One region of the Clostridium sp. MF28 genome, then DNA from elsewhere that is predicted to be linked to it. Evidence: riboswitches for the same ligand, from Rfam matches in the RefSeq annotation. Region 1 holds a riboswitch; each other region holds the start of a gene.

Region 1 (11,099 bases):
TTCTTCACTTGTTTCTTCAACATCACTTTCCTTTATTAATTCTCCTAGTATTGAAACCTCAACATTAGAAATTTCAGCCCATACCTCTGATTTTTTCATGAAGACCTCACTAATATTTAGATTTATGTATGGTACATCTTGAAGTATTGTATTTATATCAATTATTACTTTATCTCTATCACTATCTATTCCATACTTTTTAAAAGCTTTTGCTAATTGCTTTAACACAAAACTTCTTAATATTCTGAAGAAACCAACATTTAATACTTTAACTTTAACTATCTTTACAGTAATTTTGTTATGAACACACCCAACTAATTGAACCTTTATATTGAAGTCTATATCTATTCCCTTTTTCAAAGTTCCTTCTAATATTATTCCATCATTAATAGTTACTGTTCTTAAATCCAACCCATCAACCTTAACAAATTCATTGATTATACTTAATATATCATTACCAGTTAATTTAACTTTTACTTCTGATATGTTCATTTTTTATTCCCCTTTAGAGTAAATTCTTACTTTATATATAAATTAAATCTAATTACTTTCCTAAATATACTTAAAAGTATACATTATTCCAGAAAATTATTAAAGATATGTTATATATAGAATCTACAATTTTTCTTAATACCAGAAGCCCCCATTTAACTTTCTTATAAAAAAAGAAGGCATGCCTTAATATCATTTTGTTGCCTAAATGATATTTGGCATAGCCTCTCTTCTTGTAATGCAGCATATTTATGCTGCAAATACTACTTATTATTCAATTTCTTTTTTGAATCTATATGTTCAAAATGAACTATTAAAATACTGGAATTACTGAACCATTATATTCTTTTTCTATAAATTCTTTTACTTCTGGTGATGTCATAGCTTTTACTAAAGCTTTGATTTTTTCTTGATTTTCATTACCTTGTTTTACAACAACTATGTTTGCATAAGGTTTAGCAGCTTCTGAAGCCTTATCTTCAATAATAATTGCATCTTTTGCTGGATTAAATTTAGCTTCTATAGCATAGTTTCCATTGATTACTGCAGCATCAACGTCATCTATTGCTCTTGGAACTGCTGCTGCTTCTAATTCATTAAACTTTAAGTTTTTAGGGTTTTCAGTAATATCCTTTGATGTAACTAGTTCTCCATCTTTAATTTTTATTAAGCCTTTTCCTGCTAATAATTTTAATGCTCTAGCTTCATTTGATGGATCATTAGGAACGGCAATTGTAGCTCCATCTTTAAGTTCATCTAAACTTTTTACCTTCTTAGAATATAATCCCATTGGTTCTAAATGTATTGCACCAACTGAAACTAGGTGATATCCCTTAGATGAATTTTGTTCATTTAAGTATGGAGTATGTTGGAAGAAGTTTGCATCTAATGAACCTTCTTCTACAGCAGTGTTAGGTTGATTGTAATCATTAAATTCTGTTATTTCTACTGTATATCCTTCTTTTTCAAGTAATGGTTTAGCTATATTTACTATCTCTTCATGTGGCTTTGGTGTTACCCCAATCTTTATTACCTTGTCATTTTTAGAATCTTTACTTCCTGAAGTAGCTGTGCCCCCGCAACCTACTAATCCTAGTGTCACTACTCCTGCTAAAACTACTGATAAAATTGATTTCTTTTTCATATTTATTCCCCCTATTTTGATAATTTATTGTAAAAATAATTGCCTATAAGCTGTAGTCCTTGTACTACTATGATTAACACAATACATGTTACTACCATATAATCAGTTTGGAATCTTTGATATCCATAGCTTATAGCTACTTGACCAAGTCCTCCACCCCCAATAGTTCCTGCCATTGCAGAATATCCAACAATGCTTATTATTGTAAGAGTAATTCCTGATGCTATTGAAGGAATTGCTTCTTTAAGCATTACCTTAAAGATAATTTGAGTGTTTGATGCTCCAAAAGATCTTGCCGCCTCTATTATTCCTTTATCGACTTCTCTAAGTGATGATTCTATAATTCTTGCTACAAATGGTGCTGCTGCAATTGTAAGTGGAACAATAGCTGCTTCTGTACCTATAGATTTACCAGCAATAAATCTAGTTAATGGTATTATTGCTACCATTAATATGATAACTGGAAAACTTCTTAATATATTAATTATTAAATCTAAAACTGTATAAACTATTTTATTTGGTTTTAATCCGTCTTTTGCAGTAACTGTTAATATTATTGCAGGTATGAATCCTAAAATAAGTGAACCTATCGTCGATGCAAAAACCATCTCTAGAGTTTCTATTAAAGCTTTTACTATTACCTGATTCATTATTCGATCACCTCCAATAAGATATCCTTATTTTCAAGGTACTTTATAACCTTGTCCTTATCCTCTTCGTTGATGTTTATTACAAGCCCACCTAATACTTCGCTCCTAAATTTTTCAAGTTTTCCCCAAACTATAGAAAAATCTATCTCTAATTCCCTTGCCATCTTTGTAATTAGTGCATTTTCAGAAGAATCACTTGGGAAGAATATCTTGATATTAACACCTTCTTCTGGTAATATTCCTTCATCTTCTTCTCCTAAGAATTTCTTTAATGATTTTCCTGGTTGTAAGAATAAATCTTCTGATCTTCCTTCTGCTTTTATTTTTCCACCATCTAGCAATGCAACTTTTTCACAAACTTCTTTTATTACTTCCATTTGATGAGTTACCATTACTATTGTAATCCCTAATTCTTTGTTTATTTTAGAAAGTAATGCTAAAATGTCTTTTGTAATTTTAGGATCTAATGCAGAAGTTGCTTCATCACAAAGTAGTATTTTAGGGTCTAACGCTAATGCCCTTGCTATTGCTACTCTTTGTTTTTGTCCACCACTAAGCTCTGACGGTTTGCTTAGCTTTTTGTCTGTTAATCCAACTAAATCTAATAATCTTAATACTTTGTCCTTAATTTCACTTTTGTTGTACCCCCACACTTCAAGAGGAAGAGCAACATTATCAAAAACATTTTTTCTTTGCATAAGATTGAAATTTTGAAAAATCATCCCCAAATCTTTTCTAAATTCCCTAAGACTTTTTCCTTCTAATGATGAAACCTCTTTCCCCATTACATTTATTGAACCTCCATCATAAGATTCAAGTCCATTAATGCATCTTAATAGTGTTGACTTTCCTGCTCCGCTGTGTCCTATTATTCCATAAATTTCGCCCTCTTTAATGCTTATTGATACATCTTTTATAACTTGTGTTTCCCCAAAATTCTTTACCACATTTTTGATTTCTATCAAACACATTTCCTCCTTTGACTTTGTTTTGTTAGTTTCCGGATAACTAAGGTGATGTAATAATTAACTTAATTATTAACGTTCACCTCAAAACAAAAGCGCTAGAGAATAAATCTCTAGCGCATAAAACACCATACAAATTTATCCTCTCATCTATCAGCTAAAAGCTGCTGGAATTAGCACCATATAAATATCATTTAGTAAAAAATAATATTTCGGTTGCCGGGTTTCAAAGGGCCAGTCCCTCCACCGCTCTCGATAAGATATTCAGATTATTTAATTTAGCTTTGACCTAATTATATACAACTTTTTTTAATTTGTCAAAATCTATAGAATAACCTTTTGCTCTTTCAAATCCAAGTATTGTAATCGGATTGGTTTTATTATATATACTTTCTGCATATATTGCAAGATTTTTTTATGAAATTAATTAATAAATTTAAGTTTATAGTATAAATATTAAATTATTTTATATTTATATTGTTAAATCTGTTGTATATGCTATATATTTCTATCAAATATTCAAAATCAATATCTAAGCTAATAAAAATATTAACATAAAAAATAATAGATATTCTACAATAAAATTTGAAACCATACACATGTAGATAAATCTATCTATGTGCATGGCTTCATTTTTACTAGAATTACTTATATATTTTATGCCTCAAAATAATTGCTTCATATCTTAGGCTGCTTTTTTCTGCTTATCTAAATTCAGTATCTCCCAATTATTTGAGCAATCTGGAGATATCTCTCCATGTTTTTTAATGTAGCTAGTCATTAAACTTCTCACTTGGCCATCATCACCAAGTGCTTTTCCTGAATCATAGACAATAATACTTGGATCAGTATTGCTTAATCCAGCGGCCTTCATAAAACCACCACCGCCATTAAATCTATAGTTGTTTATAGCAACTGTAAATTCATCTGAATCTTTTACTTCAACACCATTAACCTTTAAATTCTTTATTCTATTTCCTGATATTACTCTTCCTGTTTCCTTGTCGATAGTACATGCAGGTTGTGTTAAATCAATATCATATGTTGCACCATATAATTGATCCAAGTTATAATCTGGAATATTTAATATTGGATCTTTTATTACTGCTGCATTATCCCCTGTTGTTTGAGCATAATATCTAACTGAATATTCCATCCAGTCTTTCAATTGCTTTCCTGTCATTTTTACTCCATACAAAAAGTTTTCAAATACATATACTGCCATCATATCTTTTATTGTAACATCACCTTGAGGTATATATGCCCCAGAACTTAATGGTGCTGCAATTGATAATTGAGTCCCAGCACTTTCTTTTTGTACTTTATTAATGAGCTCCATAATTGCAGTAGGCTCTGTTAACTGTCCACTTCCTGTAAATTCTCCAGTTGAAGTTCCTATTTTTGTATCTACATATTTTAATGTTGTATCTTCATAAGGTTTAATTAAATCGACAATCTCCTGATCATCTACTATGCTATTATCAATAACAATGTTTTTTGTTGAAATTCCTATAAGCTTTGCATTTCCATCAAAGTTCATATCAACTTGTGCCAAACCTGTAGCTCCCTTAGTTGACTCAACTATTGGAACAACTTTACCTTCTGGATTCTTCTTAGTTAGATCATTTACTTTCAAATGTGTATGACCTGCTATAATTGCATCTATACCATCAACTTGTGTTGCTATTGCGTTAATTTCATTTTCTGGTATAACATCTGCATCAGTCTCTTGACCACTATGTGCTGAAATTATAACAACATCTGCGCCCTTGGCTTTTACTTCTTTAACCCACTTTTTAGATTCATCTACAAGGTCATTAAATACCAATCCATCGTAATGTTTTTTATCTTCCCAACTTGGTATGCATTTATTTTCTAAACCTATAACCGCTACTTTTACTTCTTTACCATTAACATAAAAACTTTTCATTATATATGGATCTACAAAATTTGTTGAATCGTTCTTATATATATTGGCTCCAAGTACTTCTATTCCTTCTGACTTATAGTCTTTAATCACTCTATTTAATACATCTAATCCATAATTGAATTCATGATTTCCTAGTGTCCACGAATCATACTTCATAGCTCCCATAACCTTTGCCATAGGGTGCTCTAAAGTAGTGTCTAAAATATCATAGTAATATGATAGTGGTGTTCCTTGAATTGTGTCTCCATTATCAATTAGCATCACATTATTATTATTTTCTCTTACACTTTTAACATATGATGAAACTTTAGCTAATCCCTGTGCTTTAGATGGTGCTTTTCCTGTTCCATAATCATAATTTAAAACTGTACCATGAACATCTGTTGTTGCTAATAAAGTTATTGAACTAGACATATTAACCATTCTTGGTATATCAGTATTAGGTATTGTATTTTTATCATTTTTATCTTTATTTTCTTTACACCAATCTATAAATGCATCTCTTACTAAAACATGAGTATCATTTTTAACATCTAATCCACCGTACTTTGTAAATGCAGTAAACGAATCTCCTCCTTGAGCCACAAAATCTGGAACTGCAACAGATAAACTTTCGTTATCACTAATAGGAGTTCCATCTTCTTTTGTGATAGATTTAACTCTTTGACCTGATGGAAGATTTGAATCATAGCCGAATTTAATTCCCGATACCTGTAACCCCTTACTGTTATCCGCAACAGCCTGCTCTAGAACTTCTTTTAATTGAGATTTTGTCATGCTTAATTTATAAATTGTGTTATCAAAAGGCATGAACTGCCACATAGTTCCGACTGTAATATTTCCTTGTGGAATATCTATTCTAAGACCTCCATTATTTTGAAATCCAACATCAGCTTTAATAGAATTTCTTGTAACGTCAGATGCCCAATTTCCTAAAACTGATGATCCATATGGAGAAGCATCTAATTTTCTTGTTAAATCCTTTTCTGTATTATACCCAATAACTTCACTCGTCATTGGCTCTATCTGTTTATTGGCATTATCTACAATTTTATCAACATCACTGTCTGTTTGTGGTGTTCCAGTTTTATATCCTTTGTCATTATCTAGCGCCACATAACTTGTTTCAAGATTTGGCTGATCAAATACGATTTTATTATCACTAGTCAACTTGAATTTAGCATCTATATATCCTTTACCGTTTGATCCCCCAATATATACTGGAATATTGGTATTCTTAGCAATTGCAGCAGTTTTAGTATGGCTATGTCCACCAAATACAGCATCTACATTCTGAAGGTTATTAGCTAAATCAAATACTGGCCCTGTTGCATTATCACCCTTATCACCTTCATGCACCAATACAATTACTACATCCGCCAATTTATCTTTCTTTATTTGTAGTGCAATAGGATTTATTTCACTTGCAAGGTCTGTAAATTTATAGTCACTCACAAATTTAGGTGATACACTCGTCTCTGTTTCTCTTGTTATTCCTCCTATAACGGCGATTTTTATGCCATCTTTAGTTATAATTTTATATGGATCAAATACACGCTTGCCAGTCTTCTTATCGTAAAGATTGCTGCAAACTATTGAATACGCTGCACCCTTCATTGTTGTATTTGTAGTTGTATCCAATCCCCAATCAAACTCATGATTTCCAAGAGTTGTTATCTCCATTCCAATCTTAGACATAGTCTCCTGAACAGGAACCCCTTTCATGATATTAGATGTTGCAGATCCTTGATACAAATCACCTCCACCTAAAATCAATGTCCTATCTTTATTAGACTCTTTCACTTTTTCTATTCTATCTGCTAAAACCCCTGCAACTTGATTTCCTGATGAATCATTAAGTGTTCCATGAAAATCAGTGATTTCGATAACGTCAAACATTTTTTCATTCTCAGTTGCATAAACTCTTATAGAAAACGAGCTAAATAAAGTAATTATGAAGAATAAGCTAGTAAAAATTGATATAACTTTTCTGAACTTTAGAAGTTTTTTCACAATTATTTCCCCCTTAATACTAATCTCATTTACATATTATTACTTACAAAAAATTATATGACACATATTTTTTCAATAGTATATTTATTGTAAATGTCACCCATTTATTATTCAGATTATTTCTATAATAATTTTATCTAGAAACCCCATATTATCTTGTATTCTAACCAAATAAAAAACTACCAAAAATATTTTTATACTTTCGGTAGCATGCTTAATTAATATTTATTCTTTTCCTTAATTGCTCTATCCATGTCCCTCTTATGAGCTTTTTCTAACATCGAGTCTCTCTTATCATAATTTTTCTTACCTTTACAAACTCCAAGCGCAACTTTAACTTTTCCGTCCTTCAAATACAATGATAGAGGTATTAAGGTATATCCATCTCTAGACACTAAACCATCAAGTCTTCTTATTTCATCTCTATGAAGAAGTAATTTTCTCTCTCTTAATGGATCTACATTAAATATATTTCCTTGTTCATAAGGAGATATGTGCATATTCTTTACAAATATTTCACCATTATATATATCTGCATAACAGTCTTTAAGATTCACTCTTCCATTTCTTATTGATTTAACCTCTGTCCCAACTAAAACCAATCCTGCTTCCATTGCCTCTTCTACAAAATAGTCATGCCTTGCTTTTCTATTTTCTGCTAATGAATTCTCATTTCTTTTTCTTGCCATCATAATCACCCGCTATGGTTATATTTCTACTAAAATTATATTATACCCATTTCTGTAAATCAACTTATTTTGAACATTGCTGATATGAACGCTCAAAATAAGTTTATATGCACAAATTTTTGCTCTTTCAGAACATTAAAATCATATCTTATACTTCAACTAACTTTTTTTCTACTTCGCTAATTTTTCCTTCTGATTCAAAATCTTTATCTGTTTCTTCTCTCTTTGGCTCTTGTGTAATCTTAAAAAATATCTCTCTATTTGTTATATCTACATTAACGCATTCTACTTTTACTTTATCTCCAAGTTTATATAACTTTTTAGTTCTTTCACCAATCAAGCTTAAATTTGCTTCATTGAATATATAATAATCATCATCTAGATCTGTTATATGAACTAAACCTTCAATGGTGTTTGGTAACTCAACGAATATTCCAAAAGATGTAACTGAAGATATAATTCCTTCGAATTCTTGACCAATTCTCTCTTGCATATACTCAGCTTTTTTAAGATCATCAACTTCTCTTTCTGCATCTTGAGCCTTTCTTTCCATTTCAGAAGATTGTTTAGCTGCATAACCTACTATATTTTTTAATTTATTTATTCTAGTTCCATCTACTTCTCCATGCAAATATTCTTTTATGATTCTATGAATTTGTAAATCAGGATATCTTCTTATTGGTGAAGTGAAGTGGCAGTAGTACTCAGCTGCAAGCCCAAAATGTCCGCTACATTCTGGTGCATATCTTGCCTGCATCATAGATCTTAATAAAAGTGTACTTACAACTGTTTCTTCGTTTTTTCCCTTAACCTTTTCTAGAATCTCTTGAAAACTTTTTGGTCTTATTTCTTCTGTCCATTGAATAGCATATCCCAAATTATAAACAAATTCTTTAAATTTAGCTAATTTTTCTTCATCTGGACTCTCATGTATTCTGTATACAAAAGGTAGATGAGTACCAAACATATGCTCTGCAACTGTCTCATTTGCTGCCAACATAAATTCTTCTATCATCCTATTTGATATTTCACGATCATACGGTTTAATCTCAATTGGTTTTCCTAACTCGTTAAGTGTTATCTTAGCTTCTGCTATTTCAAAATCAATGGCACCTCTTTTGGTTCTCTTATTTCTTAATATACCGCATAGCTCTTCCATCATTTTAAAGTCATCAACAAGATAGTCATATCTTTTTATAAGTTCCTCATCATTATCTCTTAATATCTTTGTGACATCTTTATATGTCATTCTCTCATCAGTTTTTATTACAGATTCTACAATTTCATGGTCTACAACTTTTCCTTTATGATCTATCTCCATGAAGCAAGTTAATGTTAATCTATCTACTCTAGGGTTTAATGAACATATTCCATTAGATAATTTTCTAGGTAACATCGGAACAACTCTATCTATTAAATAAACTGATGTTGCTCTTTTTAATGCTTCCTTATCTAATGGACTATTTTCTTTTACATAGTGTGTTACATCGGCAATATGAACTCCTAGTTTAAAGTTGCCATTACTTAATTTTTCGATAGATACAGCATCATCTAAATCCTTAGCATCTTCACCATCTATTGTTACCATTCTCAAATCTCTTAAATCTCTTCTGCCTTTATATTCTTCTTCATCAATTTCATCAGAAATACCTTCAGCATACTTTTGAACTTTTTCACTAAATTCTTCTGGAAGTCCAAGTTTTTTAATTATCATTAGAATGTCTATTCCTCTGTCACCTTTTCTTCCTAAAACCTCTGTTACAACTCCTTCAGCTTTTCTATTTTCCTCAGGCCATTTTGTTATCTTAACTGTAACAACATCTCCATCATTGGCACCATTCCTATCCTTCTTTGAGATGAATACATCTTTAGATATCCTTGGATCCTCAGAAACTACAAAACCAAAATTTTTAGAATCTTCATATACACCTACTATTCTAGTAGTGTTTCTTTCAATAATTTCTACTACTTCTCCTTCTCTTTTCTTGGTCTTTGTATCTTCTCTTGTTACTCTAACAGATATTTTATCACCATTCATAGCTCCATTTATACAATTGCTTGGTATAAATACGTCTTTTTGTCCCTCTTCTTCTGGAATTAAAAATCCAAAACCTTTTGAATGTGATTGAAGCGATCCTATAATAAGACCTTCTTCTTCATGATTCGCATTAGCTATCATATACTTGTCTTTTTTAGTTCTTATAATAAGTCCTTCATTTTCCATAGTTCTTAAAGTCTTTTTAAACGCATTATATTCATTTTTCTTTATATCAAATACAGCAATTAACTCTTCAATGTCCATTGGCCTATATGCAGGTTCTTTCATAAAACTTGCTAATGTTTGTTTTATTCCCATAATTTCTTCCTCCATTATACTATTACTATATTTTATTCCTATATACCTATATACTACCACAATAACCTTGTACAATATAGATTTTATCTTATTTTAATATTAGTATTGACATATATATTCTAATTTATTTATATACTATAGTTTAGTTAATTAAAAAATGGCAACATTTGAATTGTTTATATTATGTTGCAATAATAAATTTAATTTAAAATTCTGTTACTCCAAATGCTAAAATAAGTCTAGTAATAAAAAATCCAATTAAAATATACATATTTAGGCATTACTTAACAAAAATAGATATCCTCTTTTATCAAAAGGATATCTATAAATGACTTCATAATTAAACTATTTAAATTTTAGATGTGCTTAATAATTCGTATTATTTTCTTAAATTTTTTTACTTATTTTATGTTTAAAGATTTTTACAATAAATTTTATGCACTAGCGCTAATTGCAGTAGTATAAATCTTCTCTAATAAATTAAGCGCTCCTTTATATCCAATATAAGTTCTTGATAGTACTACTTCATAAGAGGCTGGAAAACCTACTTCAATAATTGCTCCCTTTAATTCTTTAGCTGTATCTCTTTCCCATGTAGTACCAAATATAATAGGCGGCTTATGCCCGAAGTCTGTCTGTCTTAGCAATTGTCCTATTACATATCCATCCTCTGCAAAATCAACATCTGCAGATACATCTTCTGCTAATTTACTATACTCACTCGCAATTGCTCTTCTATACTGCTCTGGAGGATTTTCAGTAATAATTTGTTTAGCCGGAATTAATCCCAGCTGGTTTACTAAAAATTTATTTAGAGCTAAATTATAAGCGCTATCTCCCACTACTGCATATTTAGCCGG
Region 2 (11,099 bases), 510 kb from region 1:
ATAAAGCTGTAATTAAACCCCAAGCAATAAATGCACCAATGTTAGGTAATACCATACCGCTTAAAAAACTACCTAATCTTTGCACGCTTCCTTTAAGAGACGATTTGTTAGTTTCCATAATAAAACCTCCATCTATTTTTATTTATATAATTTATTATTAGTTCTTTCATTTACTATCTTAAACTATGAAGAATACCTTTTCAATTTAAACAACTTCAAATTTGAGTTACGTTTTCAATGACAAATTTAAAGTTAATGTTAAACTGTTGAAAATACATGGTTATATCCTAAAATGATCGAAAAGAAAGCATACTTTTATTATCTTTACAAAACAAAAAAATATACTTAGTAAGTGTTTTTAACCTATTAAGTATATTAAATATTACAATAATCCTTATCTATTGTCTTCAATTTATCAATAGTTTATAATTTACTAATATACCACCTCAGGAAGGATTTGTTTTAATATGGAAAAAGAAAATTTATTTAAAGTTGCAGATTCCTTAATTAACTTTTTATGGATTATTCAAAGTAATATATTCAAAGTACAAGATATATCTAAAATTTTTCAATCATTACATGAAAATAATAAACAATGCTGCTCCGATTTTTCTATTCCTCCTTCACACGCCAGAGTTATATTCTATCTTTTTCACAGTAATTCATCTCCTATTTCTCAAATAGCAGATAATATAGGTATATCAAAATCTAATATGACTCCAATTATAGACAACCTTATTAATTATGAATTAGTTAATAGATATCCAGATCCTAATGATAAAAGGATTCTTAGAGTTGAACTAACACCAAAAGCTTATGATTTACTGAATTCTCTTCGTAATGCCATCTGTAGCTCTTTCGCTGAAAAAATTTCTTCTCTTTCTGATGATGAAGTAATTACGTTAGATGATTCCATAATAAACCTTATAAATATATTAAAAAAATTAAAATAACACTTACCTAATCACTTGCTTACATAAAGGATATTTTTTAAATTATAATATCTCGATTAATTCTATTTCTTTCATTTCACCAAATTTAATCGAATTATTCCTCTAATCAGAAGCATGAAAAAAGGATCATCATATAAATCACCCTTTTTCATCAACTTTTATATATAACTTATCTCTGTAATTTTTATTTTTCCATTGCTTCTCTAAATGACTCTATTAAATCATCTATATCTTCTAATCCTACGGATACTCTTATCAATGTGTCTGTTATTCCAAGCTCTTCTCTTTCTTCTTTTGGAATTGAAGCATGACTCATCTTAGCTGGATATGAAACTATAGTTTCAACACTACCCAAGCTAACAGCTACCGCTACATTCTTTACATTATTTAAAAATACTTTTGTTCTCTCAAATGTTTTAAATTTAAATGATAATACAGCGCCTGCTCCATCAGCTTGTTCTAAATGTAGTTCTCTTCCCTCCATAGAAGGTAATCCAAGATAATATACCTTTTCAACTTCTTCTCTTGATTCAAGCCATTCTGCTAGCTTTTGGGCACTTTTTTGAAGTGCATCTAGTCTAACTTTTAATGTTTTGATACCTCTAACCAAAAGCCACGAGTCTTGTGGTCCAAGTACTGCCCCAAAAGTATTTTGTATTTGATACACCCTATCTCCTAATTCCTTTGTTTTAGTTACAACAAGACCTGCTATAACATCACTATGCCCTCCAAGAAATTTAGTTGCACTGTGAACAACAATATCTACTCCTAGTTCAATAGGTCTTTGCAGATATGGTGACATAAATGTATTATCCACTATAGTTATTGCTCCATTTTCTTTAGCTAAATTACTAGCTGTTCTTAAATCTATAACTTTTAGCAGTGGATTTGAAGGTGTCTCTAAATAAAGACCTTTAGTATTTTCTTTGAATGCTTTTTCTATCTCTTCAATATTTGATGCATCTACAAAAGTGAATTCTATATTGAATCTTGAGAATAATTTTGTAGTAGCTCTATATGTCCCCCCATATACATCTCCACATATTATAATATGATCTCCTGAAGAGAATATTGATAATACAGAGCAAATAGCTGCCATTCCTGATGCAAATGCAAATCCGCACTCGCCACCTTCAAGTTCTGCAATTAATTTCTCTACCACATCTCTGGTTGGATTACCTGATCTTGCATAATCGTATTTTCCGAAGTTTTCTATATCAAATTGGTGAAATGTTGATGTCTGATATATTGGAGTGCTTACTGATCCTGTTGCCGGATCTATATCTCCACTTGCATGTATTAATTTAGTTCCAAAATTCATATTTAACGCCCCATTCTATTTTAATTATAAACTTTATTTTCCTATAGCATTTTCTAAATCCTTTAGCAAATCTTCTATATTCTCTATTCCCACTGATAATCTAAGCAGATATTCATCTACTCCAAGTCTTTGCTTAATTTCTTCCGGTATCTCTGAATGTGTTTGAGTAAATGGATATGTTATTAATGTCTCTACTCCCCCTAGGCTCTCTGCAAATCTTATTACTTTAACTCTTTCTAAAATCTTGGCAACTAATTCTTTTTCTTTTACTCTAAACGATAATGTTGCCCCAAAACCTGTCGATTGTTTCTTATTTAATTCATAGCCTTCAAAACCTTCTAGACCTACGTAATACACCTTTTCTACTTTAGGATTACCTTCTAAAAACTTAGCTATCTTAAGTGTATTCTCTTGTGACCTTTCCAACCTTATATGTAAAGTCTTTATACCCCTTAAAATTAACCATGAATCAAAGGGAGATAAAGTTGCTCCTGTTGACATGTGAATTCTTCTTAATTTTTCTAATATTTCTTCATCATTTGCTACTATGAACCCTGCAAGTAAATCATGATGCCCACCTAAAAACTTTGTTCCACTGTGAACAACTAAATCTGCTCCTAGTTCTAGTGGTCTTTGATAGTACGGAGTTAAAAAAGTATTATCCACAATTAACAGTAAATTATTTGTTTTTGTTATTTCTGCAACTGCTTTTATATCTGTTACCTTCATCATAGGGTTAGATGGAGTTTCTATAAGTATTGCCTTTGTATTTTCCTTTATAGAATTTAATATATTTTTAGTAACTGTAGTATCAACGAAGGTAGCTTCTAATCCAAAATCCCTAAAAATATCATCAAACAATCTATATGTCCCACCATATAAATCATCAGATAAGATTATATGATCTCCAGCCCTAAATAAATGTATACAGGCTGTAATTGCTGCAACTCCTGAAGAAAACCCTATCGCTGATTTTCCACCTTCTAAAACAGCTAATGTTTTTTCAGCTTCTTCCCTGGTTGGATTTTGAGCCCTTGCATAATCATATCCGGTGCTATTATTAAGACCATGATGTTTAAACGTAGCAGCCTGATATATCGGAAAGCTTATAGCACCAGTTTCTTTATCTCCACCTGATACTCCACTGACTGCGATTGTTTCAAAAGATTTTTTTAAAGTCATTATTTTGCCTCCTTTAATTTGCTTTGCTTAATGCATTACTTATTGCTAATATCAGAAATAATATTAATAAAAAAAGCCACTTCCAAAACAAGAAGTGACTTTATAGTCATATTATAAGTTCTACAAAAACTTAATTCCTCTCATTTTTCAAGATATTCTCTTGCAGGATTTAGCACCAACGAAAAAATTTTTATATAAAATCTTTCAGGTTGCCGGGCTTCAAAGGGCCAGTCCCTCCACCGCTCTTAATAAGATTAACTTATCCAGATATTTTTTTGTTAATACTAATTATACATAGTTACAGAAACTTGTCAACAATTATTAGTAAAAATATCGACTTTCTATGTAATTAAATTATGAAAGTTTCATTCCTACCTTAAGACTTCTTCTAAATAAAAAAACAGATAGATATTTTAATTCTTAATAAAATATCTATCTTCACAAATTTAACCTTCATAACACTAATCATATTTTGCATATACATTTTAAATAATACAATTCATTCTTTATAGAATATATAATTTTTACTATTCACTAGTTTAAGGTGAACTTCGATGAATTAAACTTCTTTAGGATATATGTGTTTTATTTTTTATCTACTACTTTTTCATACTGCTTACTCATATCTTAAGGCTTCAATCGGATCAAGGCTAGCCGCTTTTTTAGCTGGATAATATCCAAAGAACACACCAATCGCCATTGAAAAAGTAAAGCTTATTAAAATTGTTGGAATAGATATCGATATTGGTGATTTTAATACTATACATGCAATTATTCCCATCCCAATTCCAAGTATTATACCAATTGTTCCACCAATGGTGCATATTATAACTGATTCAATTATAAATTGCATCTTTATGTGACTACTTTTAGCACCGAGAGCCTTTCTTGTTCCTATCTCTCTTGTTCTCTCTGTAACAGATACGAGCATTATATTCATTACTCCTATTCCTCCTACAAGTAATGCTATAGCTGCAATTACAGATATCCCCATAGATATCATACCAAGCACTGATGTTATTTCTGCAGCATCAGCTTCATTATTCTGAACCATTAATGTCCAATTCTTATTATTCTTGTACATCTTATTCCCATACTTTTGCATATCGCTAACTAATTTCCCTTTGTCTATCCCCATTTTAGGGACTACAGTAAAATACTCAAAGTTTTTATTTTTTTGTAGTGCTTTTTCAGTTGTTATAGGGATATATAAAGAAGTTCTTCTGTCCTTTTCTGATGTAGAACCTTCACCCATTCCAAATAATGATGAATTTTCATATTGATATACACCAGCTATAACATATGTCTGAATATCATCATTTGCATAGACTTTAATTTCTTTACCTAACGGATCAGTTTTTCCTTTAAAGATATTATTAACAAGCTTATCAGAAACTATAGCGACTTTAGAATTTGCTTTAACATCCCTATCAGTGATAAATCTTCCACTAATTAGTTTCAAGTTTTTAACCTGTTTGTATCCTTCATTTACTCCTGTGGTGCTTACATTTGCATAAGAATATCCATCTTTTACTTTTCCTTGTCCTAATTGTTCCTGTACACTTATACTATTAATTTTATCTTTAAATACTTCATTAAATGAATTTATCTGTTCCATTGTTATAAGATCACTATCTTCTGGCTGTTTACTAGTCCCATTCCCACTAGCAGTTCCGTCTTCTTTTTTTATCGCTATACCAATGTCTATATTATTTGCACCCATTTTATCCATTTGAGATGATACTGTAGATGTAATTGCACTTCCAATAGAAACAATCCCTATAACAGATGATATTCCTATTATAATTCCTAGCATAGTTAATAATGAACGCATTTTGCTTGATTTTATACCTGCTATCGCAAGTGCTATATTCTCTTTTATAAACATAACTTTTCACCATTTTGAAACCTTCTAGTATATTTGTCGTTATGTTCTTCTGATACTATTTTCCCATCCTTCAATGTTATGATTCTCTCTGTTTCTCCTGCAAGTTCATAATTATGAGTTATAAAGACAATTGTCTTCTTCTCCATTTCATGTACCTTATGAAATAAATCCATAACTAGCCTACCAGTTGATGAATCAAGTGCTCCTGTTGGTTCATCAGCAAGTATTATGCTTGGATCATTTGCAAGTGCACGTGCAATTGCCACTCTCTGTTTCTGTCCACCTGATAATTCATTTGGAAGATGCTTCATTCTATCTTTCATTCCAACAAGTTCTAGAAGCTTTTCTGCCCGTTCTTTTCTCTCCTGCTTTCCCATTCCATAATAAAGCATTGGTAACTCAACATTTTTCAAAGCTGAACTCCTCGGTATTAAGTTATAAGTTTGAAACACAAATCCTATCTTCTTATTTCTAACTTCTGATAATCCATTATCTGTTTTTTCACCAACATTTGTTCCACTTAAAATATATGTTCCAGATGTTGGTCTATCAAGTGCTCCTATAATATTCATTAAAGTGCTTTTTCCTGACCCTGACGCACCAACTATTGATACAAATTCGCCCTCTTTTATTGTTATATCTATATTCTTGAGAATATCTAATTGATTGGGAGTTCCAATATAAAAGCTTTTTACGATGTTTCTCATTTCTATTATATTATCATTCAAAAAACTCACCTTCCACTTATTCGAATTTTTTCTCCAACTTTATGAGTTGAAGGGTCATCAATTATGATAATTCCATCTGATATTCCTTCACCTGAAATTTCTACACTGAAATCAGATTCAAGTCCTGTATCTACTGGTAACTCTTTAATTATATATTCATTTGGTTTTTCACTGCTTTTTTCTGCAACATATATGCTCTTCGTATCTCCACTTTCAACTATGCTATTAGATGCAACTGTATAAATATCAGATTTTTCATTTGTAATAATATTTATTCTTGCACTCATTCCTACCTTCATATTCTCATTTGTATCATCTACTTTAATTTTTGCCTCAAAACCTGCATCTGAGTTTGCTCCTTGAGACTGACTTTGTGAATTCTCTGATTGTGCTTGAGGTGCAGATCCCCCTCCTTTTTTAGCCGCTGGACTAACACTTTCTACTTCTCCTGCAAAGGTTTCATCCCCTGTTGCATCTGTTTTTATTTCTGCTCTCTGTCCTACTTTAACATTAGCTATATCGACTTCCTTAATTGGCACAGTTATTTCTATATTATCTAAATTTTCGATCTGAAATAAAACTCCATTTCCTGAATTTCCAACAACAGCATTTACATTTGTAACTATCCCATCACTTGTAGCCTTAATAGTGCAATCATCTAACTGCTGTTTTTGCTTCTCAATCGCAATTCTCTGACTTTTATTATTATAGTTTGTTTGTGCTGTTTCATAGTCACTTTTAGCCTTATTAAGAGCTTGGTCAACTTTAACCTTAGCATTTTCAAGAGCTGTTTTTGCCTTCTCATAATCTGATTTAGCAGTGTCATAATCTATCTTTATCTTATTTAAGTCGCTCTCAGAAATTGCTTGAGCGTTAAATAAGGCTTTATTCTTATCATATATTTTTGATTTATCATCAAGAGTAATTTGTGCTAAACTTAGTGTTTCTTCTGCATTTTTAATATCTGCATTTGAATTGTTATTATATAAATTCAATTCATCATTATATTCTTTTTGAGCTGAATCAAGCTGTGTCTTAGCATTAGCTTCAGTTGCATCTGCTGTAGCTGTAGCCTGTTCAATATCTTTTTCTAACCCATTTGAATCTAGTACCGCTAGAACATCTCCAACTTTAACCTTATCTCCCTCTTTTACTTTTACCTCTTGGACTGGATTGTTCAAGGTACTGTATATGTTAGTTGATTCTTTACTTTTTATTTCTCCCAAAACATTAACACTATTTACAATCTTCCCCTTAGAAAGAACTGTACTCTTTACTTGCGGAGCTGACTTAGGCATAATAAACTTTCCTATTATGATAGCTCCAATTAATATAAATATTGTACATATTAATATTACTTTTTTGCTTGGCTTCTTTTTTAGTTTCATCCCCTTAAGACTTATGCCCTTAGGTTTTAACTTTTTTACATCTAATTTCGGCATTTTTAAAACTTCCCCCTATTCTTAACAGCCTTTTTATCCATGTAATAGTAATTAACTAACATTGTCATATATATGTTACTCTTTAAGCATCATTAATTCTTACACTACCCTTACAAACTTCCACTATATTGAATTTATGTAACTTTACCAATCTAATATTCATCAGTATATCACTAATGCTTTAACATAACCCTTAATAAAACATTAATTTTTCCTTAAATAAAAGCTTAATATAAATCAGTTCCTGTCATATCACTTATATAATAACCTAAGTTTAATTATTCTTATATTGATAAACCTTACATTTACCTTTCAATTCTGTAACAATAATATGGATAAAGACATATTATGAATAATTCCACTTAACATAAAGGCTGCTTCGAAGTAATTATTTCAAAGCAGCCTTTTATATTTATTAACAATAAAAACTCTATTTAATTTTAAAAAACTCATCTTTAATATTCCCATTTAGCGTCGGTGATAATTCATTTAATTTCCTTAATATGCTAGTCTTATTCTCGCCACCTGCTAAAGTTGGAATATAATCATTTTTATCATTTCTTGAAGAAATCATTGCTGGAATTACTTTATACTCAAGACTAGATAATTTATCATCTTCAATATTAACTTTAATTTGAAGTATGAAAGTTCTTTTATCTGATGGATTGGAATTTCCTCCGAAACAAAAGTTTCCCATAGAGTATGCTATAAATTTCCCCTTATAATCTTCCATACTTTCAATTACATGTGGATGAGAACCAATAACCGCATCAGCTCCATTATCTATAGAAAATCTAGCTAAACTTTTTTGGACATTATCTGGTTCATATTTTTTCTCTACTCCCCAATGAAAATATGGAATGACAACTTCTGCTCCCTGCTTTCTTAACTCACTAATATCGGTTATTATTTTAGATTTTAAATTATTAGAATATTCCCAACCTGTATATCCTAAAAATCCAAATTTTATTCCTTGAATATCCTTTAATATTTTATATCCTTCACCACATATATCAATATTCTTTTCTTTTAAAGTATTAATCGTATCATTTATACCTTGCTTTCCATAATCATAAATATGATTATTTGCTATCGTAACACCTTCTATTGATCCGCTAGTAAGAATGTTAACGTATTCCTTAGGTCCTTTAAAATTATAAAATACTTCTCCATCTTTATGTGCTTTATCTTTGGAATCTGTAAATGTAGTTTCTAAATTCACTAATGTATAGTCATCTTTACTAAATACGCTCGATACATTTTGCATAAAATAAGAATAATTCTTTCCACTGCCTATAAACGCTGCTGGTAGGCTACCATCATAAGGGAATTTAGTGTCAGTCCCTAAAGTGAAGTCCCCTGCAAAAGAAATAACAATCGTTTTCTTTATTGGTTCTTTGAGTTGATTAGTTTTATAATCATCATCAGTTGACTTATCAGTTTCTCCATTTACTTTATCGTTAGCTGTATTTTCTTTATTGCTTAATCCTTCTCTATACCTTAAATAGATTAAAGAACTAGTTAATACTAATATAGTTACCAATATAAAAGTTATATATTTAAAATAATTACTTTTTTTCTTCTTATCTCTTATGTATGTTTCTCCATGGCTGATCCTAGAGTTTTTATCATTCATATATAGACACCTAACCTTTTAGTTTTGAGTTATCTTTATACAAATGCTAACATATTATACATTTTGATTCTATATTTTATATGTAATACTCCATCTAAATCCAAACAATATTTGTTCATAAAAGAATTCTTTTATTTAAAATGTATTTCTAATATTTAATGAAACCCAATAAGTGTTGATAAAGTTCTAACTCTCATCAATTACCTGCAACCATATGAACACATACTAAATTTAAATACCACATTTTGTTACTTAAACGATTCTCTTTTTACTAGCTTAGTATCTATAATATAGTGATTTATCGCCGTATCATTATTTTCTAGAAAATCTATTAAAATTTTTGTAGCATAATACCCTAGTTCTTCAGATTTAATGTCAACTGATGATAATGATGGTATTTGAAGCTCCGCTAATGGACTATTATTAAATCCCACTACATCTATATTTTTAATTTTTCTGTCATTGAGTACCTTAAGCGTACCAAATGCTAGTACATCATCCTCTGCTATTATGGCTGTAGGAGTAATATTTTCTAACAATTTAATTGTTCCATCTATTCCTTCCTGTTCATTAAAATCATCCATAATCGCAAAATTTTTATCCTGTATTGAAATTCCGTTAATTTCGCATGCAACTTTGAATCCTTTAAATCTATCTTTTGTAACATTCCATTCCTTCTTTGCGCCTAGAAAAGCAATAGATTTATGCCCTTTCTTTACAAGTTCATTTACTAAATTGTAAGTAGCCTGAAAATTGTCATTATCAACCCATAGCAAATTTTCCGATTCTTCCGGTCTTCCTATTACTACAAATGGGAATTGTGTTTCCTTAAGATATTTAATACTTCTATCATCAGTTCTTGCACGTAATAAGCATATTCCATCAACTAAGTTACTTGTTATGAAATTATTTATATATTCCAATTCAGCTTTTTCATCCTCACTAAATGCATATGTAATATAATACTTTTTGTTTTGAGCGTATTTGCTCATTCCCTTCATAGCTTGAATAAAAAACGTATTAGTTATCAAGTCTTGAGCTTCATTAGGTAAAACCACACCTAATATTCTGCTTTTCTTATTTGCCAGACTCCTAGCTATCGCATTTGGCTTGTATTTCAATCTCTTTATCGCATCTCTAACTCTTTCCTTAGTTTCTTCACTTATCTGTGAACTATCTGATATAACTCTCGATACAGTTGATGGAGATACATTCGCTTCTCTTGCTACTTCCTTTATTGTAACTTTCATAACTTACTCCTATTCTCAATAATAAATTACTTATAAAGTTTACTAACATAAAAACATCTTAATCACATTCTAATATACTATCTTTTTAGGAATAATCGCTTAATGACAGTAAAAACTTATATATGTCACGCTTTATAACTATTTTCCTTTAATAATTTTAATATTAACATACTTAAAATAATGTTACAATTGCCATATATATGGTTTTATTAAACAGCAATCAAATAATCTTTCTTGCTATTACTAGGAATCATAAATTGAGGCACGCTATCTAATTAACAAATAAATATGTAGTTAATCTCCACCATAATTAATGAGTATATATTATTGTAGAGATTATCTTTCATATAAATTATCACTATCCTTTACTTTTGCTATAGTACCTCCTAATTATCACACCTTCCATAAGTTCTAGTGATCTGATGAATTTTTTCTGCTAATTGATCTGTCAATGCATCTTTCCTTACTCTCCAACGCCAATTATTCCCCAATGTTGAAGGCAAATTAATTCTGGCTTCATTTCCCAAATTCAAGAAATCTTGCATTTGTGCCATGGAAATATTCGCGATACTGCTCCAAGCACCCCTAATAAATCCCCAGTTATACCCCTCTTCTTTATTTAGACCTAAATACGTTATTGCTCTTTGAACTTCTTCTTTAGGTGCTGTTTTTTCAATCCATCCTCTTACAGTATCATTA
Region 3 (11,099 bases), 200 kb from region 1:
CTAGAGTTTCTTCACCAAATCTCTCTATTATTTTCTTAGCCGTAACTGGTCCAATTCCATGTATTATTCCTGCACTTAAATATTTTTCTATGCCATCTAATGAATTTGGAAGAAGTTCTTCATAATCCTGAATATTAAATTGATTACCAAATTGTTTGTGTACTGTCCAGTATCCTGTTAACTTTACATTTTGTCCTTCTCTCAAGAAAGGAACTGTTCCTACAGCACTAATTAATGTCTTTTCGTTTCTAATTCTACAAACTACATAACCAGTATCTTCACTTTTAAAAACAATATTCTCAACAAATCCATTTAGAACTTCCATATAGAATCTCTCCAAATCTTTATATATTTACCTTAAACTTTCTAAAATTAAAATTTAGCGTCAAATTTAACTTTGATTTTTTCTTATAATTATATCATAAATATTTATACCAATTTAAAACTAATCACTTATAACTCATAATCTTTTCTTATTCTTCCCTACATAAAATAACTTTTAAATGGAGTATACAAAATAAAACTATAAATATTTAATAAATTCTAAAGTGCTCAGATTTTAAGTGCTTTTAAATGCTTATCTGTTTTGCAATTAAAGTTATAAATTTTAATCTTAGTTGAGCACTCAATCTATTAAATTTCTATATATACTATTCAAATATATAATTATAAATTTCTCCATAATAAAAAGCCGTCTAGATTTAAGACGACTTTTTACCATTCTACAAAAACTTCTATTATATATATTGATAATAAAAATTCACTTAAGAATTATGCTATAGATTTTTTCTTATTTCATCTACTTTATTTAGTTGTTCCCATGGTAAGTTAAGATCATTTCTTCCAAAATGTCCATATGCAGCAGTTTGCTTATAGATAGGTCTTCTTAAGTCAAGATCTCTGATTATAGCTCCTGGTCTTAAATCAAATACCTTCTCTACTACTTCAACAATCTTATCTTCATCTACTTTTCCTGTCCCAAATGTTTCAACTTCAATTGAAACTGGCTTTGCAACACCAATTGCATATGCTAATTGAATTTCTAGCTTATCTGCAGCACCAGCTGCAACTAAATTCTTAGCAACCCATCTTGCAGCATATGCAGCTGATCTATCAACTTTAGTTGGATCTTTACCTGAGAAAGCTCCGCCGCCATGTCTGCCATATCCACCATAAGTATCAACTATTATCTTTCTACCTGTTAATCCTGAATCCCCTTGAGGTCCTCCAACAACGAATCTTCCAGTTGGATTTATGAAATATCTTGTCTCACTGTCCAATAATTCTGCTGGTACAACAGCCTCTATAACAAACTTCTTAAGGTCTTCCTGAATTTGCTCTAAAGTAACCTTCTCATCATGTTGTGTTGATATAACTATAGTATCAATTCTCTTTGGCACATTATCTTCATATTCAACTGTTACTTGAGTTTTACCATCTGGTCTTAAGTAACTTAATGTACCATTCTTTCTTACCTCTGTAAGTCTTCTTGATAATTTATGAGCCATATATACTGGAAGCGGCATAAAATCTTCAGTTTCATTAGTTGCAAAACCGAACATCATTCCTTGGTCTCCAGCACCAACTGCTTCAACTTCATCTTTTTCACCTTTCTTTGACTCAAATGCTTCATCTACTCCCATAGCTATATCTGCAGATTGTTCATCTATCGATGTAAGAACTGAACATGTATCACAGTCAAATCCAAATTTTGCTCTATCATATCCAATTTCTCTTACTGTTTCTCTAACTACCTTAGGAATGTCAACATAACAATTTGTTGTTATCTCTCCCATTACCATAACCATACCTGTTGTTGTGCAAGTTTCACAAGCAACTCTAGCCATTGGATCTTTAGATAGAATAGCATCTAGTATAGCATCTGAAATTTGGTCACACATTTTATCAGGATGTCCTTCTGTAACTGATTCTGAAGTAAATAATCTTCTCATATCTTTTCTCTCCTTAGATTTAAATATTATAACTATCTTCACGAATAAAATTATTTTATTAAAAACTATACATAGCTTTATAGAATAATAATCGTTTATAAAAACTTCACCTTATTTAAATACAATAAATAATAGTCAAACTATTTTATTAATTGTTTCTTTGTATAATTTAAGCATGCGCAAACTTAAAAAAATAAAAAAGCTCTTCGATAAGAAGAGCGCAATTTAGCAATCATTTTCTTATCTTGTAGAAAACTCTACAGGAATTGGCACCTTATATAATACAGGTTGCCGGGTTTCACAGGGCCCTTTCCCTCCACCTCTCTTGATAAGAGTAACATAATTCAATTTTCAAAAGTATTTTATCATATGCTGTATAATTAGTCAATATTATCAATCAATTTTTATATAAGATAAAAAATAAAAAAGAATAAACTTAAGTTTATTCTTTTTGGTGGAGGAAGATGGATTCGAACCATCGAAACGAAACGTAACAGATTTACAGTCTGCCCCCTTTGGCCACTCGGGAATTCCTCCATATTATTTTATTGGAGCTGGCAATAGGAATCGAACCTACAACCTGCTGATTACAAGTCAGCTGCTCTACCGTTGAGCCATGCCAGCATATAATTATTAGATTTAGTAATTTTATAATGGTGGGCACAACAGGGCTCGAACCTGTGACCCCCTGCTTGTAAGGCAGGTGCTCTCCCAGCTGAGCTATGCGCCCATTATAAATTGGTGGAGGAAGATGGATTCGAACCATCGAAACGAAACGTAACAGATTTACAGTCTGCCCCCTTTGGCCACTCGGGAATTCCTCCATATTATTTTATTGGAGCTGGCAATAGGAATCGAACCTACAACCTGCTGATTACAAGTCAGCTGCTCTACCGTTGAGCCATGCCAGCATATATATTAGATTAGTAATTTTATAATGGTGGGCACAACAGGGCTCGAACCTGTGACCCCCTGCTTGTAAGGCAGGTGCTCTCCCAGCTGAGCTATGCGCCCATTATAAATTGGTGGAGGAAGATGGATTCGAACCATCGAAACGAAACGTAACAGATTTACAGTCTGCCCCCTTTGGCCACTCGGGAATTCCTCCATATTTATTTTTTATACCTTGTTGCCTCATTTGCCGGTCAACAATGATTAGTATATCGGTAAAGCGATTTTATTTCAACTCCAATATACACCCATATAAATAATTTAAATTCATATTACTCTCTATTTCTACAATATGCTCTCATTTAATATGTTAATCCTAATTATTTTTTATTCTTTTGTTAATCTCTTGTATATCTAAAAAAGAAGATGATATTTCTTGAATTTTCTTATAATCTTCTGTTGTTAATCTCCTTTTTAAGATTTTAAATATTTCTATTAGGCTTTCATTATCATTCGTATCTTCATAATATTCTTTTATTTTACCTATATCAAATGCAGATAATTTTTTTATTATTTTTTCAAGTTCCTTTTTATTATCTGTAGATAATTGACTTAACGCTTTTTCTTTATTTATTTTATATAATGGCTTCGAATACGAAACAGTTTCTTGTACAACAACTTCTTTTGCAGAATTTTCATCTTGCGGTTGCCAATATAACAGAAAATACATGTTTATTATTATTGTAGGAACTAAAACCAAATACATTAAAACTTTTTTCATATGCACCTCCTTATTTACTATTAATTTCCAAAAAACATTTTTTTATACTATCTTCTGTTAATTACTCATATATATATTTTATAAAGGAGGTATATGTCCCTTGAGCAAGCCAGATATTAAACTTGATCCTAAATTTTATTATAATTTAGCTTTAGAAGTTAAAAAATTTATATCAAAAGACACCATAATAGTTTGTATTGGTACTGACAAATGTATTGGGGATTGTTTAGGTCCTCTAGTTGGATCTATACTCACAGAAAACTTTTTTCCTTTACCTGTTTATGGAACTTTATCTTCTCCAATTCATGCTTTGAACATAGATGAACGATTAAATGAAATATATAGTAATCACCCTAATGCATCAATAATTGGTGTTGATGCCTGCTTAGGTGACGAAGATGATATTGGTGAAATTCGTATAAGGGACTATGCAATACATCCTGGTAAAGGAGTCGGAAAAGAACTTCCCGAGGTAGGAATTGCATCAGTTATAGGCATTGTGGACTCTAGTGATAATGCTGAATTCTTTTTTTCGCGAAGCATAAGACTCTCATTCATTATGGATATGGCTAAAATTATATCCAAAATATTTATTGATGCCTATAGTTTAAGTCACTGGAAATATCCTAAAATTTAGGTATTTTATATTTAACTAAATAAATAGCAGTCAATAGTGAAATTACTAATGACTGCTATTTATAAAGCTATTCTATAAGAACTATTTGCTGAGAATTAACTTGACTATCTAATTTATCTATATAATTAAGCACTTTGCCTGTACCGTTCGCAACACATTCAACTGAGTTCTCGGCTATAGTTGCTACTACGCCAGTCTTAAACTCTATAAGTTTATCTAACCCATGTATTAAAGCTCCCCCACCAGTCATTAATATTCCTCTTTCTATTATATCCGAGGCTAATTCAGGCGGTGTTCTTTCTAATACCTTTTTTACAGTATCAACTATTATTTCCACAGGTTCCTTTATTGCATTTCGTATTTCTTCTGTTGTAATTTCTATTTCATCTGGTAATCCTGTAATGAGGTTTCTACCTTTCATCATACAAGTTAGATTTCTAGAGTTTTTAAATGCTGATCCAATATTTATTTTTAAATCTTCAGCTGTTTTCTCACCTATCATTAATTTATATTCATTACGTACATATTTTATTATGGCTTCATCGAACTTGTCTCCCGCTACTTTTATTGACTCTCTTTCTACCACTCCACCTAATGAGATAACAGCGATATCACAAGTACCTCCGCCAATATCCACTACCATACATCCATTCGGCTTAGTAATATCTAATCCTGCTCCAATGGCTGCTGCTAGCGGCTCCTCAATTAAATGGACCGTTTTTGCTCCTGAATTCATAGCTGCATCAATAACAGCTCTCTTTTCTACTTCTGTAGCTTGAGATGGTACACAAACAATTACTTTAGGTGCACTTATACTTCTTTTCCCGCACGCTTTTTTTATAAATTCCTTTAGCATTTTTTGTGTTATATCGTAATCAGAAATCACTCCATCTCTTAATGGCCTTACTGCAACAATATTTCCTGGGGTTCTTCCTATCATTTTTCTTGCTTCTTCCCCTATAGCCAACAATTTATTATTATTTTTATTTATGGCTACAACAGAAGGTTCTTTTAATATTACCCCTTTACCTTTTACGTAAACTAGTACAGTTGCCGTTCCTAAGTCAATTGCGAGGTCTATCCCCGTTCTCCAAAAGCACATTTTTTATTCACTCCTATAATACATATTAATACCTATATTTACATAATTCTACTAATAATATATTATAGACTTAATCCTACTAAGATTCAATAATTTTATACTTCATTTGTGTAGCTTTTCCACCTCTAATATGTCGTTCAGCTTTATTTAATTCTAAAATAGAATGAGTTTCTTGAGCAATTTCTGGGTTAATTTTTAACAATCTCTCTGTCATATCTTTATGAATTGTGCTCTTGCTAACACCAAAAACCTTAGCTGTTTTTCTTATTGTAGCTTTTGAATCTATGATATATCTTGCAACATCTAAAACTCTTTCTTCAATATAGTCTTTCAAAATACCACTTCCTTGATTTTATCATTTTATTATCATTTATTTTTTGATTTATTAGTCATTTATTTTAATGAAAAAAACAAATGACTAATATATATTTTCATAAAATTTTATTTAGATTTTAAATTAAAATATTTTTCTGGATTAACTTGTTCTCCATTAGCATTAATTACTTGTAAATTTAAAAATTCACCAAATACATCTTTACTAAATACCTTTGCGCTATCTCCTACTTTTGCAATAACTTGATTTGCTTTAACCTTATCTCCTTTTTTTACTGATAAGTTTGCATCAAGATTTCCGTATCTTGTCTTTAGGCCATTAGCATGTTTAATTTCTACTACAACCCCTTCTTCAACGCCAGTATTTTCTGCAACTTCCACAACACCATCTGCTGCTGCCTTTACTTCTGATCCTACTGTTGATTGTAGATTAATACCTCTAATAGTTCTGAAAACTCCTTCTTCCATCTTAACTGGCGCAGGATAAGTATATTTTCTACTTTCTACTCCATCTATAGGATTTACAAATGTTACCGTATTATTTGTAGATACTGATGCAGCCTTTTCTGTTTTTGTTTTATCTGCATTGTCTTTATTACTATTATTTTGAGCATTCTCTACTCTTTCAGCATTTTGAACTGAATTATTAGAATTTCCTTCATTTCCAGAATTCATTGTTAGATCTTTATTTACGTCTTCTGTTTTATTAACTTGGTTTTTGCTGTTGAGCATTTTATAAGAGATAGTTCCAACAGTTACTACAATACAGAGACATAGGAATAAGGCGATATAAAATCCCTCCTTCCTAAATAAGTTTTTAAGTTTTTCTTTTAAATTTTTGTCCAATATGAACACCTCCAATTGTTATAGTTCCCTTTTTATGAAAAATAATACATAAATTTGCTTTTTTATCATGTATTATTTACATTTAAAGGTATTTTAAAATTATTGTTATAAGTGTATATCTAGTGTTAAAAAGTACATATAATTTAATTATTAAACAATAGATATATCCATCAGGGATTTAGGCCCTAATTTAAGAAGTTCTACTTTATAATTTCTGTTTTAAGTAGTGATGTTCTAAATTATGTCCATCTCCACTTTTTTTAAACATACATATACAAAAATTCAATTAATTGGAGGATATACCCCATGCTAATTTATAGTCAAAAATAGAAAAGGATACTTGCTATAAAAAAATAAACAAGTATCCTCTTTAAATTTATTCAATTATTCATATGAAGTTATGCCAACCCTATGTCTAAGTTAACGTAAATACTCTCTCCTTAGTTGTAATTTATTTCTTGGATTTCGACTCCGCTATAGTAATGTTTAAGAATTTCATCATACTTCGATCCACTCTTTGCCATCGCATTAGCCCCCCATTGGCTCATCCCTACACCGTGGCCATAACCCTTGCAGTTAACTTCTACAGAATCTTGTTGAAAGTCTAATGTGAAATTGGTCGAATTCAAATTGAACAATGTCCTAAATTCAGTTCCTTTAACAATCTCATTGCCTATTTTTATTTCTTTTACACTTCCAGCTTCTGTAAAACTTAATATCTTAATTAGTGATGACAAATTACTTTTATTAGCATTAACACCTTTATATTTAGAATTAATTTTATTTATAAAATCGTTTATAGGAATTTGTGTGCTCGTCTTATATTTAGGTGCAATTTCTTCACCCTTACTGTCTTCTGATTTTAAATATGGTACATCCATAGAAAATACATCTTTTGCATCTTCTGTTTTTCCAGAGCTGGTTGCAAAAAATTGAGGATATTCCAACACTGAACCGTCATAAGTAAGAACTTGCCCTTTTGTATCTAGAACTGCCTTTTGTATCTTCTCCCAATTACTTTCAGCTTCACTTTTACTCCATTTAGAGATTCTCTCATCCTTACTCATATATACTTGGCAGTGGGTTGTATCACAAATTTCAGCTCCTTTCTCTTTTTCTTCTTTATTAGGGTTATTTCTTTTACTCATATAAAATGTTCTTGCTGCAACAGCTTGAGCTTTCAAAGCTTCTTCCTCAAAATTAGCTGGTACTTCACTCGCAACTACTCCCATTACATACTCTTCCAAATCTATTTCCTCAACTCTATCTTCTGACCTATGATATAGCTTAACTTTACCATTAGACGAAAATGTTATTTTTGAACTCTTCATTATATCTTTGTCACTCAAGTTAAACGAATCAATTTTCCCTTTACCATTTTCTAAGAAAGCTATTGGTAATGCTATTAATATAGTAAAAATGATCAAAGTCATAGCTGCAATTATTTTCACATTATTGCTAATCTTTATACTTGTAGTCTTAGCATTAATTATCTTCATACTCTACCTCCTAAAGCCTGCACTCTAAAGTATATTGTCTTAGCCTAATAATTATGTTAATTATGTTAACTTTAAGCTACCCAAATTTAGATAAACCATAACTTTCTTAATTAGTCTCTCCTATAACTTACGCATAGATTTAACTTAAATATAAGCTATTAGAGATAAAAAAATCCCAAGCGACTGTGGTTAAGCTCCGTATTGTGCTTCGCACTCTTTTCATTTAAGTTCCGTATTGTGCTTCGCACTCTTTTCATTTAAGTTCCGTATTGTGCTTCGCACTCTTTTCATTTAAGTTCCGTATTGTGCTTCGCACTCTTTTCATTTAAGTTCCGTATTGTGCTTCGCACTCTTTTCATATGTGTAGATTTTTTTCACGCATCTAGCTTTTCGAACGCATGTGAGAAAAGTCAGGCGAATAAGATTTCTTTTTTATTCTTTTTAAAATACCCAAACTATTTAATCAACCTTTTTTAATTTATCCCCTCAAGGAGTACCTCGTCCACAGATTTTACTAAAATATAAATTCCCAAAGAATAAAAAAGCATAATTAGGGATAGGTAACTAAATTTCATGTAAATTCCTTTATAAAACTTACATGAAAAATTTGTATACCTTGTTCATAACTATGAACCCTAATTATGCATACACACAATTCATATCTTAATCTACATATTTATTCTATATATTTCTGCTCCTAAATTCCTAAACTTTTCTTCAATTCTTACATATCCTCTATCAATATGATAAACATCATTTACCACTGTTTCACCATCTGCTACTAATCCACTTAGTATCATTGCTGCCCCAGCCCTTAAATCAGTTGCTTTAACTTCGCAGCCTGTGAGTCTTGGATTGCCTTCAATTATAGCAGTTCTTCCATCAATCTTGATGTTGGCTCCCATCCTTTGCAATTCAGCAACATGCATAAATCTATTTTCGAAAACTGTTTCTGTAATAACACTAACACCTTCAACAATAGATAATAAACTCATCATTTGAGCTTGCATATCGGTTGGAAATCCTGGATAAGGAAGTGTTTTGATATCCAATGGCCTCTTACTTCCCCGTCCATCTACTACAATGGAATGATCTTTGTAATTACTAAAACCTATTCCACATTCTCTTAACTTTTCTATTACAGGTCTTAAATGCTCTTCATTCACTCCATTTATCTTTATTTTACTATTTGTAATAGCTGCTGCTATCATAAATGTCCCTGCTTCTATTCTATCATATATAGGTGTATAACTAATTCCTTTTAGATTTTTAACACCAGTTATAGTTATCTTTCCAAATCCTGCTCCTTCTATTTTAGCCCCCATCTTATTTAAGAATTGCGCTAAATCCCAGATCTCTGGTTCTTCTGCTGCATTCTCTATTATAGTTGTTCCTTCAGCAAAGACAGATGCCATCATAATATTTTCAGTAGCGCCAACAGATGGAAAATCAAGGTAAATTCTGTTGCCCACTATTTTCTTTGCTCTCACCTCTACAAACCCATGACCTATTACAACCTCTGCTCCAAGTAATTTAAATCCTTTAAGATGCAAATCAATTGGTCTACTTCCTATGTTACATCCGCCTGGTAATGATAATTTACAATATCCAAATCTAGCAAGCATAGGTCCCATAATTAAAAATGATGCTCTCATTTTCCTCATAAGCTCTTCATTAGCATCCATTTCTACTATATTTTTCGTATTTATTGTTAATCTATCGTTTACGTTTGAAATATTAACGTCACAGTTTAGTTCGCTTAATAACTTACAAATAACCTCAACATCTTCTAACCTAGGTGCATTATCAATAATTATAGGCTCTGAGCACAATATAGTTGCTGCAATTATTGGTAAAATTGAATTTTTTGCACAACTTATATTAACTTCCCCTCTCAGTTCTTTTACACCTTTAACCACTATTTTCTCCATATTATCCTCCATAATGAATTGTTAAGCATATGAAAAATAACTGTCCAAAATATTACATATACTCTACTTTAGATAAATCCAATAAGGCTTTGCTAATAAGCAAATCTATACTCTACCCAAAGCAAAATAAAGGTTATATTGAAAAGCTTTTTCAATATGTCTTAATATGTTGTAAATATTATTGGCGTACCAATTATTATATGTGAACCAGTATCATAATCAACTAATGCAAAATTAATTTTTTCTCCATCGTTCAAATAACCTGTTCCTGAGTATCCATTACTGATTTTCATAAGTTGTGCCTTCCTTATGTTATATTCACTGACTAATCCATTTGTAAAATAATCACTATCTAATCCTTTTTCTTTACCTTCATAGTAAAGAAAATATTGCATATTTTCTAATTTTGAATTTTCAATATTCTTAAGTATGTTTTTCAAATACTTTGTCCCATATTTAGGATTCTTGTTTGTTAATATAATTTCAACATAACTATATACATCTTCACGCCATATTTTTATATCAATATTAAAATCACTATTAAACGCTTCAAACTCATCATTTCCACCATCTTTATAAGAAAGAGCCATATTTCTAGGTAAATTTTCTTTTATTCTATAAGCTTCATTTGCGATATTATTTTTCGTCCTATACTGAAGTTTTACACCATTTTCTTGAAACTCACTTATATCTTTCACTTTCATTTCTAAAGTATTGAATGAATTTTGAGCGCTGACTATATCGCTGGAAATAGCACCTATATTAAAAAAAGATAATAATATAAAAATTACTATACTCATTTTTATATTCATATTAAGACCCCCTTAATTTATCTTCTTAATTATGGCCATCTCCTTTAACTTTTATTCTCTTTTCTATCCAGCTATATAATATATAATATAAATTTCTTAAAATTTTGTGATAGATTGTCAATATCTAGAATAAAAAATAATAAAAAATAAAGTGCAGCATCTTTATACGGATATTTCCTATATAAAAGATGGTACACTTTAATTTATAGTAACATTATCTATTAGATTTTTTTAGAGCTAATCTTTGCTTTGCCCTAAAGAATGCTGCCTCTGCTCTTCCTCTATTGTAGTTTTCGGAGTTTTTTAATCTATCTT

Evidence for each region. Region 1 has a riboswitch for S-adenosylmethionine ahead of AXY43_RS18170 (methionine ABC transporter ATP-binding protein). Riboswitches for the same ligand answer to the same signal wherever they lie in the genome.
Region 2: linked by a shared signal. The riboswitch ahead of AXY43_RS15750 (trans-sulfuration enzyme family protein) and the one ahead of AXY43_RS18170 (methionine ABC transporter ATP-binding protein) in region 1 are both predicted to bind S-adenosylmethionine.
Region 3: linked by a shared signal. The riboswitch ahead of metK (methionine adenosyltransferase) and the one ahead of AXY43_RS18170 (methionine ABC transporter ATP-binding protein) in region 1 are both predicted to bind S-adenosylmethionine.

The regions. Positions count from the first base shown of each region.
Region 1 is NZ_CP014331.1:4,116,317-4,127,415, reverse strand. It holds partial or broken gene AXY43_RS18185 (YkvA family protein) at 1-492, opposite strand, end outside; gene AXY43_RS18180 (MetQ/NlpA family ABC transporter substrate-binding protein) at 806-1,636, opposite strand; gene AXY43_RS18175 (methionine ABC transporter permease) at 1,648-2,286, opposite strand; gene AXY43_RS18170 (methionine ABC transporter ATP-binding protein) at 2,286-3,251, opposite strand; SAM riboswitch class I at 3,395-3,513, opposite strand; gene AXY43_RS18165 (bifunctional metallophosphatase/5'-nucleotidase) at 3,937-7,194, opposite strand; gene smpB (SsrA-binding protein SmpB) at 7,413-7,883, opposite strand; gene rnr (ribonuclease R) at 8,032-10,239, opposite strand; gene AXY43_RS18150 (nitrogenase component 1) at 10,674-11,099, opposite strand, start outside.
Region 2 is NZ_CP014331.1:3,607,219-3,618,317, reverse strand. It holds gene AXY43_RS15765 (PTS mannitol transporter subunit IICB) at 1-118, opposite strand, end outside; gene AXY43_RS15760 (MarR family winged helix-turn-helix transcriptional regulator) at 468-953, shown strand; gene AXY43_RS15755 (trans-sulfuration enzyme family protein) at 1,138-2,274, opposite strand; gene AXY43_RS15750 (trans-sulfuration enzyme family protein) at 2,308-3,456, opposite strand; SAM riboswitch class I at 3,594-3,711, opposite strand; gene AXY43_RS15745 (ABC transporter permease) at 4,073-5,344, opposite strand; gene AXY43_RS15740 (ABC transporter ATP-binding protein) at 5,335-6,072, opposite strand; gene AXY43_RS15735 (HlyD family secretion protein) at 6,078-7,514, opposite strand; gene AXY43_RS15730 (CapA family protein) at 7,945-9,150, opposite strand; gene AXY43_RS15725 (LacI family DNA-binding transcriptional regulator) at 9,399-10,400, opposite strand; gene malQ (4-alpha-glucanotransferase) at 10,787-11,099, opposite strand, start outside.
Region 3 is NZ_CP014331.1:3,914,384-3,925,482, reverse strand. It holds gene recD2 (SF1B family DNA helicase RecD2) at 1-325, opposite strand, end outside; gene metK (methionine adenosyltransferase) at 777-1,952, opposite strand; SAM riboswitch class I at 2,190-2,287, opposite strand; tRNA gene AXY43_RS17290 (tRNA-Tyr) at 2,405-2,489, opposite strand; tRNA gene AXY43_RS17285 (tRNA-Thr) at 2,502-2,576, opposite strand; tRNA gene AXY43_RS17280 (tRNA-Val) at 2,607-2,682, opposite strand; tRNA gene AXY43_RS17275 (tRNA-Tyr) at 2,692-2,776, opposite strand; tRNA gene AXY43_RS17270 (tRNA-Thr) at 2,789-2,863, opposite strand; tRNA gene AXY43_RS17265 (tRNA-Val) at 2,891-2,966, opposite strand; tRNA gene AXY43_RS17260 (tRNA-Tyr) at 2,976-3,060, opposite strand; gene AXY43_RS17255 (hypothetical protein) at 3,220-3,624, opposite strand; gene yyaC (spore protease YyaC) at 3,725-4,261, shown strand; gene AXY43_RS17245 (rod shape-determining protein) at 4,329-5,363, opposite strand; gene spoIIID (sporulation transcriptional regulator SpoIIID) at 5,443-5,697, opposite strand; gene AXY43_RS17235 (M23 family metallopeptidase) at 5,805-6,542, opposite strand; gene spoIID (stage II sporulation protein D) at 6,983-8,041, opposite strand; gene murA (UDP-N-acetylglucosamine 1-carboxyvinyltransferase) at 8,710-9,972, opposite strand; gene AXY43_RS17220 (hypothetical protein) at 10,134-10,784, opposite strand; gene atpC (ATP synthase F1 subunit epsilon) at 10,999-11,099, opposite strand, start outside.